Tunturibacter gelidoferens: one gene and its partner. The protein of the gene in region 2 interacts with the protein of the main gene of each other region in a pairwise test. Links are inferred from orthologs where the notes say so. Each region holds a gene or a part of one and is shown on either strand. Other genes may lie near its edges.

Evidence for each region.
Region 1: the proteins of RBB81_RS02860 (region 2) and lpdA interact in binary tests that used the Escherichia coli proteins (3 or more experiments, as listed by UniProt). The link is inferred for Tunturibacter gelidoferens from one-to-one orthologs.

The regions. Positions count from the first base shown.
Region 1 is NZ_CP132938.1:1,047,066-1,052,815, reverse strand. What follows is about bases 1,364-4,344. They hold lpdA (dihydrolipoyl dehydrogenase), read left to right. Parts: upstream 1,364-2,135; coding sequence 2,136-3,554; downstream 3,555-4,344. Other genes in these bases: lipB (lipoyl(octanoyl) transferase LipB), read left to right, coding at 3,633-4,344; RBB81_RS04945 (hypothetical protein), read right to left, coding at 1,699-1,896; RBB81_RS04950 (hypothetical protein), read right to left, coding at 1,364-1,695. Outside these bases: hemB (porphobilinogen synthase), read left to right, coding at 1-746; more of RBB81_RS04950, read right to left, coding at 775-1,363; more of lipB, read left to right, coding at 4,345-4,394; RBB81_RS04930 (2-oxo acid dehydrogenase subunit E2), read left to right, coding at 4,533-5,750. UniProt on the Escherichia coli protein: Lipoamide dehydrogenase is a component of the glycine cleavage system as well as of the alpha-ketoacid dehydrogenase complexes.
Region 2 is NZ_CP132938.1:551,846-557,993, reverse strand. What follows is about bases 1,885-5,263. They hold RBB81_RS02860 (ATP-dependent helicase), read right to left. Parts: upstream 4,869-5,263; coding sequence 2,085-4,868; downstream 1,885-2,084. Other genes in these bases: RBB81_RS02855 (hypothetical protein), read left to right, coding at 5,164-5,263. Also shown: add (adenosine deaminase), read right to left, coding at 1-161; RBB81_RS02865 (amino acid permease), read right to left, coding at 206-1,687; more of RBB81_RS02855, read left to right, coding at 5,264-5,508; RBB81_RS02850 (TIGR00730 family Rossman fold protein), read left to right, coding at 5,661-6,148. UniProt on the Escherichia coli protein: A helicase with DNA-dependent ATPase activity. Unwinds DNA duplexes with 3'-5' polarity. Translocates on single-stranded DNA with 3'-5' polarity. Initiates unwinding more efficiently from a nicked substrate than double-stranded DNA.

The DNA of each region.
Region 1 (5,750 bases), 500 kb from region 2 along the record:
CGTCCGAAAAAGACGAAGAGGCCACCGGGGCATGGGCTGAAGACGGCATCGTTCAGCAGGCGCTCCGATCGATGAAGAAGAATGGGGCGCTTGATTCCCTGGTGACAATCGCTGACGTTTGTTTGTGTGAGTACACCTCGCATGGCCACTGCGGCGTCGTGGCGCGGGATGGGGATCACTACGAGATTCAGAATGACTCGAGTGTCGCGCTGATCGCGAAGACAGCAGCTTCGCTGGCCAAGGCAGGCGCGGATATTGTCGCACCTTCAGACATGATGGATGGTCGCGTAGAGGCAATTCGAGATGCTCTCGATGCGGGCGGCCACGAACAGACTCCAGTGATGAGTTATGCGTCGAAGTTCGCCTCGGCGTTCTATGGGCCGTTCCGTGAGGCGGCTGATTCTGCTCCGCAGTTCGGGGACCGTCGCAGTTACCAGATGGACGGTGCGAATCTGCGAGAGGCTATGCGCGAGATCGACCAGGATATCGCGGAGGGTGCGGATATGTTGCTGATGAAGCCCGCGATGCCGTATCTCGATGTGATTCGCGAGGCGCGGGAACGATACGATCTGCCGATGGGCGCCTACCAGGTGTCTGGTGAGTACTCGATGCTGCACGCCGCATTTCAGCGCGGATGGCTGGAGCCGGAGCGGACGATGATGGAGTCGTTGCTTTCGATTCGGCGGGCTGGTGCTGACTTTATCGTGACGTATTTCGCGAAGGATGCAGCGAAGGTGCTCGCGTAGCGACCGATTTCGTCAGGCTGAGCAGTGGCTAAGGCGAGTTAATGGGATCTTCGAAGCTGTCGGGAGGAAGTTGAGTGATGATCGCCTCCTCACCGAAACGGGCGCGTAGCTGGGCCAGTGTTGTGTCTTGCTGCATGGGTGGAGCGTAGCGAATGTTGTAGTTCGCGATGGTACTCGCTACTAAGTAGAGCTTAGCCCCTGGAATCACGCGCCAATAGCTCTCGCGGGTCTTCTGCACCCCGTGCGCTCGATCGCGCTCCAACTCTGCCTGCTGATAGCGTGCGGCACGTTCGAGGAAGATGCCCTCCAGCTTTCCATCCTGATCTAGAAACCAGTCGACTAGTTTTCCACGATAGAGAATGCCCGCGGCGAGAGCATCGATCTCGACGTCGAAGTCCTGCTGATTGCGCGGCAGGGAACGTGTGGTGAAGAGCAGCTCCCACTCCGAGACATACGTGAGAAGAAAGTCATCGCAGAAGCGCTTCAACAGCCGGTGCATGCGCTGGTTGGTGCTGTAGTCGCCGTAGCGTGAGACGATCAGGCCTGACGCCCATCCCTCCAGCGCGCAAAAGAGCCACAGCAAAGAGAGGAAGCGGCCCTGCTCAAGAAACGCACGCAGATAAGAATCGGCCAGATGGGCTCTCGCGGTGAGAGGATTCGGCGGGGTAAGTTCGGGGCCAGGAAGAAGTGAACGAAAGACGATGCGATAGGCCTCGGCCTTGGAAGGTCCGATCGATAGATTCGGCAGGTTGCCCAACGGTGTGTGCACTAGCAGGATCCACGAGAGAACAAAGGGCACGATCGTAACGAGCAACGAGAAGACGACCTCTTCGGTGCGGGTGCGCTGGTATCTTCTTGCCGGAATGTAAGCAGAGAAGAAGAGCCGGTAGATGACCCCCGGCGCTAGCAGGTAGCCGATCAGCAGAAATCCCGCGACCAGCGCACTCATAGTCTAGGCGGGCTTGCGGACGATGCGGAAGCGGTGGCCTCGGTCGTCAGTGAAGAGGGCTACCCCGGTTTCAGCCAGATCGCGCCGTACAGCGTCAATCTTCTCGGTGAGGGTGGTCTCCGGGGAAGGAGGCGAATCGGCATCCTCCTCTAAAACGCTGTTGCGAAGTGCGCTTGTCAGCCGGGCTACATTGCTAACCATCGAAACGTTTCTCCCTGATTCGATTATCTAGCCTGTGTCAAGGAGTTTCGCCGAAACTTCGCCTCGCGACACTCCTTCGTTACCTATCGATCGACGTGATACAGGATGCATCATCGTCTTTTCCGATGCGCCTCAACTTCTCTTCGCGAGAATCAGTGTCCTTGGCGTGCTGTCGATGGCTCAACGCTTGAGGGTAAAATTGAAACTGTTTGAGTTCCGAGATCCTATGGAGTGTTCCCTTGGCAGATACGATTTTCGACTTAGTAGTGCTTGGCGGCGGACCCGCCGGATATACCTGCGCAATCCGCGCGTCGCAATATGGCCTGAAGGCCGCGCTGATCGACGCCAATGACCGGCTGGGAGGAACATGCCTGCTCTGGGGATGCATTCCCACCAAATCGATGCTCTTCTCCGCCGAACTCTGGGATCACCTGAAGCATGCCGACCGATACGGCATCGAAGTGACGCCGCCCAAGCTCAACTGGAAGGGCGTCCTGGCGCGCAAAGACGACGTGATCTCGCGTCACGTCAAGGGTCTCGACTTCCTGATGAAGAAGAACAAGATCAATGCCATTAAGGGTTACGGTCGTTTGACGGGCCCCGCGAAGGACGGCGTCCACACCATCGAGGTGAGGACGGCTGATGGCAAAACCGACACCATCAAGGCCAAGAAAGTTGTGCTGGCAACCGGTTCTGACGCTCGTATGCTCCCCGGCTACGAAGCGGACACGACGATTCTGACGAACTACGAAATATTGAAGATCGACGCAGCCCCCAAGTCGTTGGTGGTCGTGGGATCCGGCGCAGTTGGGGTCGAGTTCGCTTCTATCTTCAAAAGCTTCGGAGCGGAGGTGACGATACTCGAAGCGTTGCCCCGCATGGTGCCCGCGGAGGATGAAGACGTCAGCAAGGAGTTGCTGCGCCTCTTCAAGAAACGTGGCGTCGATGTCCACCTGTCAGCGAAGGTCGACAAGTTCGAAAAGAATAAAGATGGCGTGTTGGTTCACTTCACGAAGTCTGACGGAACGGGCGAGACCAAGCAGGCCGAGAAGGTGCTGGTCGCAGTTGGCCGGGCTCCGCGGACCTATGATGTAGGTCTCGACAAGGTGAAGATCACTCCGGACCGTGGCTTCATTGTCACCAACGAATGGATGGAGACGACCGAGCCTGGCATCTACGCAATCGGAGATATCGTCGCCGGGCTGCCTCAGTTGGCCCATGTCGGGAGTATGGCCGGACTCGTCGTTGCGGCAAGAATCGCTGGCAAGTTCGCCAAGCCGGTAAACCGCACCCGTATCCCGGGCTGCACCTACTGCGATCCTCAGATTGCGAGCGTCGGCCTTACAGAGGCGCAGGCAAAGGAGAAAGGCTTCCAGGTCAAGGTCGGCAAGTTTCCGTTCGTCGGCAACTCCAAGGCTACGATCCTCGATGCGCACGATGGCTTCGTCAAGGTCGTCTCGGATGCGAAGCACGGCGAAATTCTCGGCGTCCACATCATCGGCACTACCGCGACAGAGATCATCGCCGAAGCCGTCACTGCAATCGAGCTCGAGGCCACGATTGAAGAGATGATGTTCACCATCCACGCGCATCCGACGGTGGCTGAGGCCCTCCTTGACGGCTTCTCGAGCGTTGAAGGTATGGCCGTCAACGTCTAGCCCGAATCATTGTTGAGACAGCAGCCGGGCGATCTGGCTCGGTTGCTGTCTGATAATCGTCGACGCCAAGAACCGCTCATGTACATCAATCTTCTCAATCTCGGCCGCGTCCCGTATAGCGCAGCGCTCGCTATTCAGCAACAGGTCATCGCGGCGCGAAAGCAGAATTTGATAGGCGACACGCTGCTGATGGTGGAGCACTCTCCCGTATTGACGCTTGGCAGGAACGCACATCGCTCCAACATTCTTGCCAGCAACGAAGAACTGGCTCAGCGCGGAATCGAGCTGTATGAAATCAACCGCGGCGGCGACGTCACATATCACGGCCCGGGCCAGCTGGTCGGGTACCCCATCATCGATCTGCGCGGCGACCTGCCAGGGAAAAAAGGACCTCATCTCGGCCCGGTCGACTACGTTCGTCTGCTCGAAGAGACCTTAATCCGCACCTGCGGCGACTTCGGCGTCATGACGCAGCGTATCTGCAAGCTCACAGGCGTTTGGACGATGGCCGGTGGCAGCATCCGCGAGAAGAAAATTGCGGCGATAGGCGTCCATGTCTCTCAAGGCGTGACGTCCCACGGCTTTGCGCTGAACGTGACCACGGATCTAAGAGATTTTGACTGGATCATCCCTTGCGGCATCGCCGATCGGCAAGTAACAAGCCTCGAAGTGGAGGCTGATCACGACCGCCAGCCAACGATGGAGGCGGCGTTTAACTCGACAGCCCGGAACTTCGGCCGGGTTTTCGAGCGCCAGATGCTCTGGTGCGAATCACTTGACCAGTTGCTCGCGGCACCCATAAAAACCGATAAATCCGTTGCTGCCGCCGATGTTCGCTAACCGCACCGCGCGGCCAACAATCACCTCGCCGCCGTATAATCCCATTTGCGTACGCCCGACAGCGGACCGGGCAGACACAAGGCGGTTCGCCGCTCGTACCTCTAGGCCGCACCTGAAATCAGGGGAGAAGAGATATTCATGCCGACTGACGTAGTTATGCCCCAGATGGGCGAATCCATCACCGAAGGCACCATCACAAAATGGCTTAAGAAACCGGGCGACGCCATTCAGCGGGACGAACCCCTCTTTGAGATCTCCACGGACAAGGTCGATGCGGAGATCCCTTCGCCCGCCGCCGGAACTCTGAAGGAGATCAAAATCTCAGAAGGCACGACGGTCCAGATCAACACTGTCGTCTGCAGCATCGATGAAGCCGGCTCGTCATCGACACCCGCCGCGTCTCCGGCAAAGACTGAAACGGCGGCTAATCCCAAAGCCGACACCGTCACACCCGCTGCGGCCGACGCACCACCCGCGGTTCAGGGGAATCCGCCTGCTGCCTCGAATGGCGCCGCAGGTCCTGGAACCGAAGTTCTAATGCCTCAGATGGGCGAGTCCATCACAGAGGGAACGATTACCAAGTGGCTCAAGAAAGTGGGCGACACAGTCCAGCGCGACGAACCAATTTTCGAGATTTCGACCGACAAGGTTGATGCCGAGATCCCGTCGCCCGTGGCCGGTACACTCTCCGAGATCAAGGTTCAGGAGGGTGCCACCGTTACAATCAACACGGTGGTCGCGGTCATCGGTGGCGCGGCCGGAAAGGCAGCCGCTCCGACTGCATCGGCGCCTGGATCCGCGACAACCACGGCTGCTCCTACGCCCGCCGCACCTTCCGCTTCTGCAGCAGCCGGCGAGCGCGTCCGTTCTTCCCCGCTGGTCCGCAAGATAGCAAAAGACAACAACGTCGATCTCTCGCAGGTTCCTGGCACAGGAGCCTCGGGCCGCATCACGAAGACCGACATCGTCAGCCATCTGGAGCAGGGTCCAAAGCCTGTTGCTGCTGCTTCTGTCGCTCCGGCGGCCTCCGTGTCGGCCTCGGCAGCCGCAAAACCGGCCGCTCCCCAGCCGCAGCCCGGCGAGCTTGTTCCTATGACCAAGATGCGCTCCATCATTGCGCAGCGCATGGTCGAGTCCAAGCGCACCAGCCCGCATGTACACACTGTGTTCAAGGTGGATATGACGCGCATCGTCAAACTCCGCGAGAAGGAGAAGTCAAAGTACGAGCAGCGCAACGGCGTCAAGCTGACATACATGCCCTTCATTACCCGAGCGGCGATCGTCGCGTTGCGTAAGCACCCCATCGTCAACGGCTCAATTGAAGGCGAAGCGATCCGCTACAACAAGAACATCAAT
Region 2 (6,148 bases):
TCTGCGGTCAGCGGCTCCGCATCATGCCGCTTGCTCAACTCCAGCAGCGTATCGAGCTGAATCGTTCCTTCGAGATGCAGATGCAGCTCGACCTTCGGCAGCTTTCGCAGCCACTCAACTACATCGATCTCAGCGTCTTGTTTCGTCTGTTTGCGCGCCATCTATCTATCCTAGACTTGTTACAAGCCTCGTTGCGCAGGCGTGCCTAAACTTTGGGTGCGTAGAACTCACTCCGCTTGCGGCTATAGAAGAAGTAGATCAGCAACCCAAGTCCAAGCCACACGAAGAATCGTATCCAGGTAATAATCGGCAATCCCATCATCAGCAGCACACAGAAGGTCACCGACAGCATCGGAATCACCGGCCCAAACGGAACCCGAAACCTGCGCCGTCGCTCCGGTTCGCGATACCGCAGAATGATCACCCCAATCGAAACCAGAGCGAACGCAAATAGGGTTCCGATATTCGACAGATCCGTCAATGTCCCGATGTCAAACAACCCAGCAGGAATTCCCACCACGATTCCAGCCACCCAGGTCGCAACCGCAGGAGTCCGGAACTTGGGATGAACCTTCCCGAAGAACGCAGGCAGCAACCGATCCCGCGACATGGCAAACCAGACCCGCGACTGGCCCAACTGAAACACCAGGATCGATGAGATCATCCCCATCATCGCGCCCAGCAGAACCGCCAGCCTCACCCAGTGCAGACTGTGTCCTCCCGGCTGCATCGACAGCTTCTTCAGCGCATTCACCACCGGAGCCGCATCATCAACCATGCTCTGCCAAGGCACCAGTCCAGTAAGGATCGTCGCCACACCGATGTACAGGATCGTGCACACGACCAGCGTGGCGATAATCCCGATCGGAACGTCCTTCTGAGGATTCCTGCACTCTTCCGCAGCGGTCGACACCGAATCAAACCCAATATAGGTGAAGAAGATGATCGAGCCACCGGTCAACACACCTGACCAGCCGTTCGGCGAGTAAGGGTGATAGAGTGCAGGCTTGATGAAGTGCGCGCCAGCAAAGATGAACAGCAGAATAGCGGCGAGCTTCAGCAGCACCATGATGTTGTTGGTTCGGGCCGACTCCCGAATCCCGCGCACCAACACCACAGTGAGCAACATAACTACCAGAAATGCCGGCCAATCGAAGCCGAAGTGCCATCCTGGGAGATAAAGATCATGTCCCTGCAGGTCCTGCAATCCACCCGGAAGAAACGCGGGCGAGATCCAGCGCAGAGCGGGATGGAAGCCGAACCAGTCGAGCAGATCCACCATATGGGCTGCGAAGCCCACCGAAACAGCCATGTTGCTGCCTGCATACTCCAGGATCAGGTCCCACCCAATGATCCAGGCAACAAGCTCCCCCAACGTCGCATAGGTATAGGTGTAGGCTGACCCCGCAATCGGAATCATCGAAGCCAGCTCCGCGTAGCAAACCCCCGTCAGACCGCAGACAATCGCAACAAGCACCAGGGAAATGGCAAGTGCCGGACCCGCTCCTGGCCGACCCGCCAGCGCCGAGTGATGAATCATATAGTCCAACACGGGTGCACGCAGGATCGAAGTTGTGTCAAACTTCTCGCCTGCGATTGCGGTACCGACAACCGTAAAGATGCCGGAGCCAATCACGGCTCCAATACCCAACGCGGTTAACGAAAGTGGGCCCAGCGTCTTCTTCAACGCGTGCTCAGGCCGCTCCGACTCAGAGATCAGCTTGTCGATCGACTTGGTTGCAAAGATTTGCCTGGCCAGCGCGCTCGCTCCTGCTTACGGATGAATTGGTGCGGGGCGTTTCCGACTACACAATGCGATTTCAGAAGACTTCAATCAGGAGGGAGCCGCAAGGCAAGATCGTCCGCACGGCTCCAACAAGAGATCAGCTATCGCTTGCTTTGACCGCGAGCTGCCTTCTTGACCTTTTGCTTGTTCTCGCCACGGGCGCCAGTGCGGGGACCCTTTGCTGGTGCGGCTTTGCGCGCTGCGCGCTTTACCTTCTTGCGTTCCTGTGTGTCAGTGATGCTTTTGGTGTTTGCCATGTATCTTTGCCAATCTTTCTATAGCTGCGATTTTTCAAACTCTAAAGGCGCTCCAGCTGAGCGAACTTCTCTACCAGCTTCTTTACTCCGTGCTGTTGAAATTGTACTGTAATCTTCGCATCATCCCCATCGCCCTCGCGACGAAAGACAGTTCCTTCGCCATACTTTGGATGCCGGACCCGCGAACCCTGCCTTAGGCCAGTCTTACCGGTCTGCTCTTGAACCTCTAGCTTCGGGCGCGATATCTTTTGTCCTCGCGCGGCGAAGAAGCTGGCGATGTTATCTATTGACTGTCCCGGCATTGCAGTCTTAGAGGAGTGTTCGGCCCGATTGTTCACCCCAGGAAGCCCCGACGGGCGAGCCGAAATCCGCTCACCACTTTGGTCTTCATCTTCATAGCTATAATGCTGCTCCCCCTGTTCGGGACTCGGACGACCAAACCTGTTCCCTTTGGGGTAGGGAGTCGCGTACGCCCCACCGTAGCCCGAACCATAATTCGATCCGGAAAACTGCGGCCGAGCAGGCGGACTTCCCAAATCTTCCACAAGTCGGCTTGGAACCTCTTCCAGAAATCGTGAAGCGATGCTGGATTCCGGCATATCGCTTCCGTATCGCCGTCGATATCTGGCGCGAGTCATGATCAGCGTATCCATCGCTCTAGTCATTCCGACATAGCAAAGGCGGCGCTCTTCCTCGAGTCCTGTTGGATCGGTCAGCGTCCGAGAGTGCGGAAACAAACCCTCTTCCATACCACTCAAAAAAACCAGCGGAAACTCCAGACCCTTGGCTGCATGCAACGTCATAAGGGTTACCCTGGCCTCTTCGCTGTAGCTATCTGCATCGCTGACCAGCGCGGCGTGATCCAGAAATTCGTGCAGCGTCTCACAGCGCTCCTGGGCGTCCTGGGCCGCGTTAGCGAGTTCCTTCAGGTTTTCGATCCGCGAGAATGATTCTGGAGTTGCTTCTTCCTCGAGCGCTCGAATGTATCCACTTCGGTCGTTCAGAAACTTGATCAGCTCCGGCAGCGTCGCTGCATCACCCGGTTTGCGAAACGCCGGCTTTTCGTCCGCCATTATGATCTCGGCTGCCTTGTTCATTGTCGTCTCCGCGGATCTCTTGAGCACCACAGGAGCGAACGGATTGAAACTCGCTGAATCGATTCCGTGTGCAGCATCCGAGTCTGAAGCGTTTTCAGCCGCGATCGTGGACATCTCTTCGCTTGGGCCGAAGTCGAACCCGAAGTTGAAGCTCGTATCGAACGAAGAATCCACGCCCATGTCCTCAGATTCTGGATCACCAAATCCAAACGAAACATCTGCTTCAGCTTCTTCAGCCGCATCGGTGAGCAGGGAAGCGTCATTGTCCTTTGCAACATCCTCAGACAGCTTCTCTGCAAAACCGGGTCCCAACATTGCCCGCGCATCCTCGATCAGCCGTCTAAAACTACTCAAGGCCTGTAATGCGCGCGCAGGTAGCAGCCTATCTTCAATCGCATGGCCAATCGCGTCCCACGTGCTCTTGCCGCTCGACAGAGCCATTCGCTCTAACGTCTCCATCGTTGTTTTGCCAATACCGCGGGGAGGCGAGTTTACCACCCGTCCAAGCGCAACGGAGTCGTGCACGTTCTGCACCAGCTTCAGATAGCTCAGAATGTCCTTCACCTCGGCGCGATCATAAAAACTGAATCCGCCCACCATGTGGTACTGAATCTGGTACCGGCGCAGCGCCTCTTCGACGAGTCGCGACTGGGAGTTAGTTCTGTATAGCACGGCGCATCTCGGCAGATCCGCCTGTCCCCCGGCCTCGCGTAGATACCGCTGGATTCGATCGGCAATAAACAGCGCTTCGTTCTCGCCATCGGGGGCTTCATAGTAGCCGATCAGACTACCACCCTCTCGGGTGGTGAACAGGTTCTTGCCTTTTCGCTGCGTATTCTGCGCTACGACTGCGCCCGCGCCTTCCAAGATTATCTGCGTTGAACGATAGTTCTGCTCGAGCCGGATCGTCTTTGTCCCTGGGAAGTCCTTCTCAAATTCCAGTATGTTTTTAATGTCTGCGCCGCGCCAGCTGTAGATCGACTGGTCCTCATCGCCCACCACGCAGACGTTCGCGTCAGGCCCGGCCAGCAGCTTCATCAACTCATATTGAGGCCGGTTGGTATCCTGATACTCGTCGATCAAAAGATATTTGTATCGTCGGTTGTATCTTTCTCTAGTCTCCCCCGATGACTTCAGCAGGCGGACGGTTTCAAGGAGGAGATCGTCGAAGTCCAGCGCATTCGCTTTAAACAGTTCCTTCCTGTAAATCTCAAAAATATGAGCAATCTTCTCTTCCATTGGATTGGTACTCGCAAGAAAATACTCTTGCGGGTCAATCATGTGGTTCTTCGCCCAGGAGATTCTCCCGAGCGCCACCCGTGGCTTCAGAGACTTGTCATCAATGGCAAGCCGCTTCAATGCCTGCTTCACCACTGCCTGCTGATCGGTCTCATCGTAGATCGCAAAGGTCTTCGTCAGCCCGGCGCCTCCTACACGAAGCGCTTCTATGTCCCGCCGCAACACTCGGACACAAAAGCTATGAAATGTGGCCAGCATCGGTTTAGCCAGACTGCTGTGTCCTAGAATCTTATCGACCCTGTCGGCCATTTCTTTGGCGGCTTTATTCGTAAACGTTACAGCGAGAATTGCATCGGCCGGCACGCCCCGCTCCTGAATCAGATAGGCGATTCGATGCGTGATGACACGCGTTTTGCCAGATCCCGCGCCTGCGAGCAGAAGCACAGGTCCATCTACTGACTGGATTCCCTCCTGCTGTTGCGGATTCATATTCTCCAAAAGTCGACTCAACGCGCACGCTCCAACATCTATTTTAAGCTTCCCGAGGCTCGCTCTCCAGTGGCTCGCTTGAAGCTTTCAAATTCCCATTGCTGTTGTTCATTTGCGAACAGCTTGTCCACTCATGGACAGCGGTTAAATCAAATTAAGACTGGATGGTTAATTCGAAAACCAAAGTGATATTTTTGGGAACTAGTTTCGTCCAACCTGCGTAACTCAACTCACGACGGGCTCCCTGATCCATGGCAGAGAACTTCAGTCGAATCTTGAAGTAATGGAGCGTGGTATGAAACGTCACAATCTCTTGACCGTCGCAGTTGTCGCTAGCTCTCTTCTTGCAGTCCCGGCCATATATGCGGCTCCTACAAGCATCTCATCTCCCGTTCATGCAATGTTCGGCAAAACAAAGACCAACACGATCAAACTCAATCTTCGCAATGATACCGGCACTTCTCTACAGGTTCTGGTAGGGGATAAACCGATGACGCTTGAGCCCGGAAAATTAGTTAACCTCGACGTTCCAGTGGGAACACGCATCGTCGCCAATAGTGCCACACCAAACCACGCGGTAGGGTCGCTCATCGAAGAGGTCATCAAAGATCATAAAGGTGCCACGATCGCAATTCGCTAAGAAGACTTGCGACGAAGACGATATGGCTAGCTGTCTCCGAAGGCCGACCGCCGCTATTAGATCCGGTCGGCCGCAACTTTCTTCCTCCCCTTCCCTTGATTGAGTCAAACGCTCATACACTCGACGTGAAGCGCCTTGATATCCTCAATCGTATGATTCGCAATGTTGCTGTCTTTTGTGCTTCCGTTAATGGTCTTCATCCTGCCTACCGAGCGGACGCCGAGCATCTGGGGCGCGCCCTTGCTACCCGCAATATTGGGATAATTTATGGAGGCGCAAACGTCGGCCTGATGCAGGCCGTTGCTGAGGCCGCCCTAACCGCCGACGGCAAAGTCATAGGAGTTATTCCGGAGGTGCTCGTCGATCTCGAAGTGGCTCATCACGGTATCACCGAACTTCACATCACCAGCACCATGCACACCCGTAAGGCGCTTATTGGAGAAAAGGCCGACGCGTTCATTGCGCTGCCGGGAGGCTTCGGCACCTTCGAGGAACTCTTTGAAGTCCTTGCCTGGCACACCCTCAAGCTCCACGCGAAACCTATCCTCTTGCTCAATACACACGGCTTCTACGAAAAGCTCCTCACCTTTCTTGATCACTGCGTCGCCGAAGGTCTGCTTAAGCAGAAAAACCGACAACT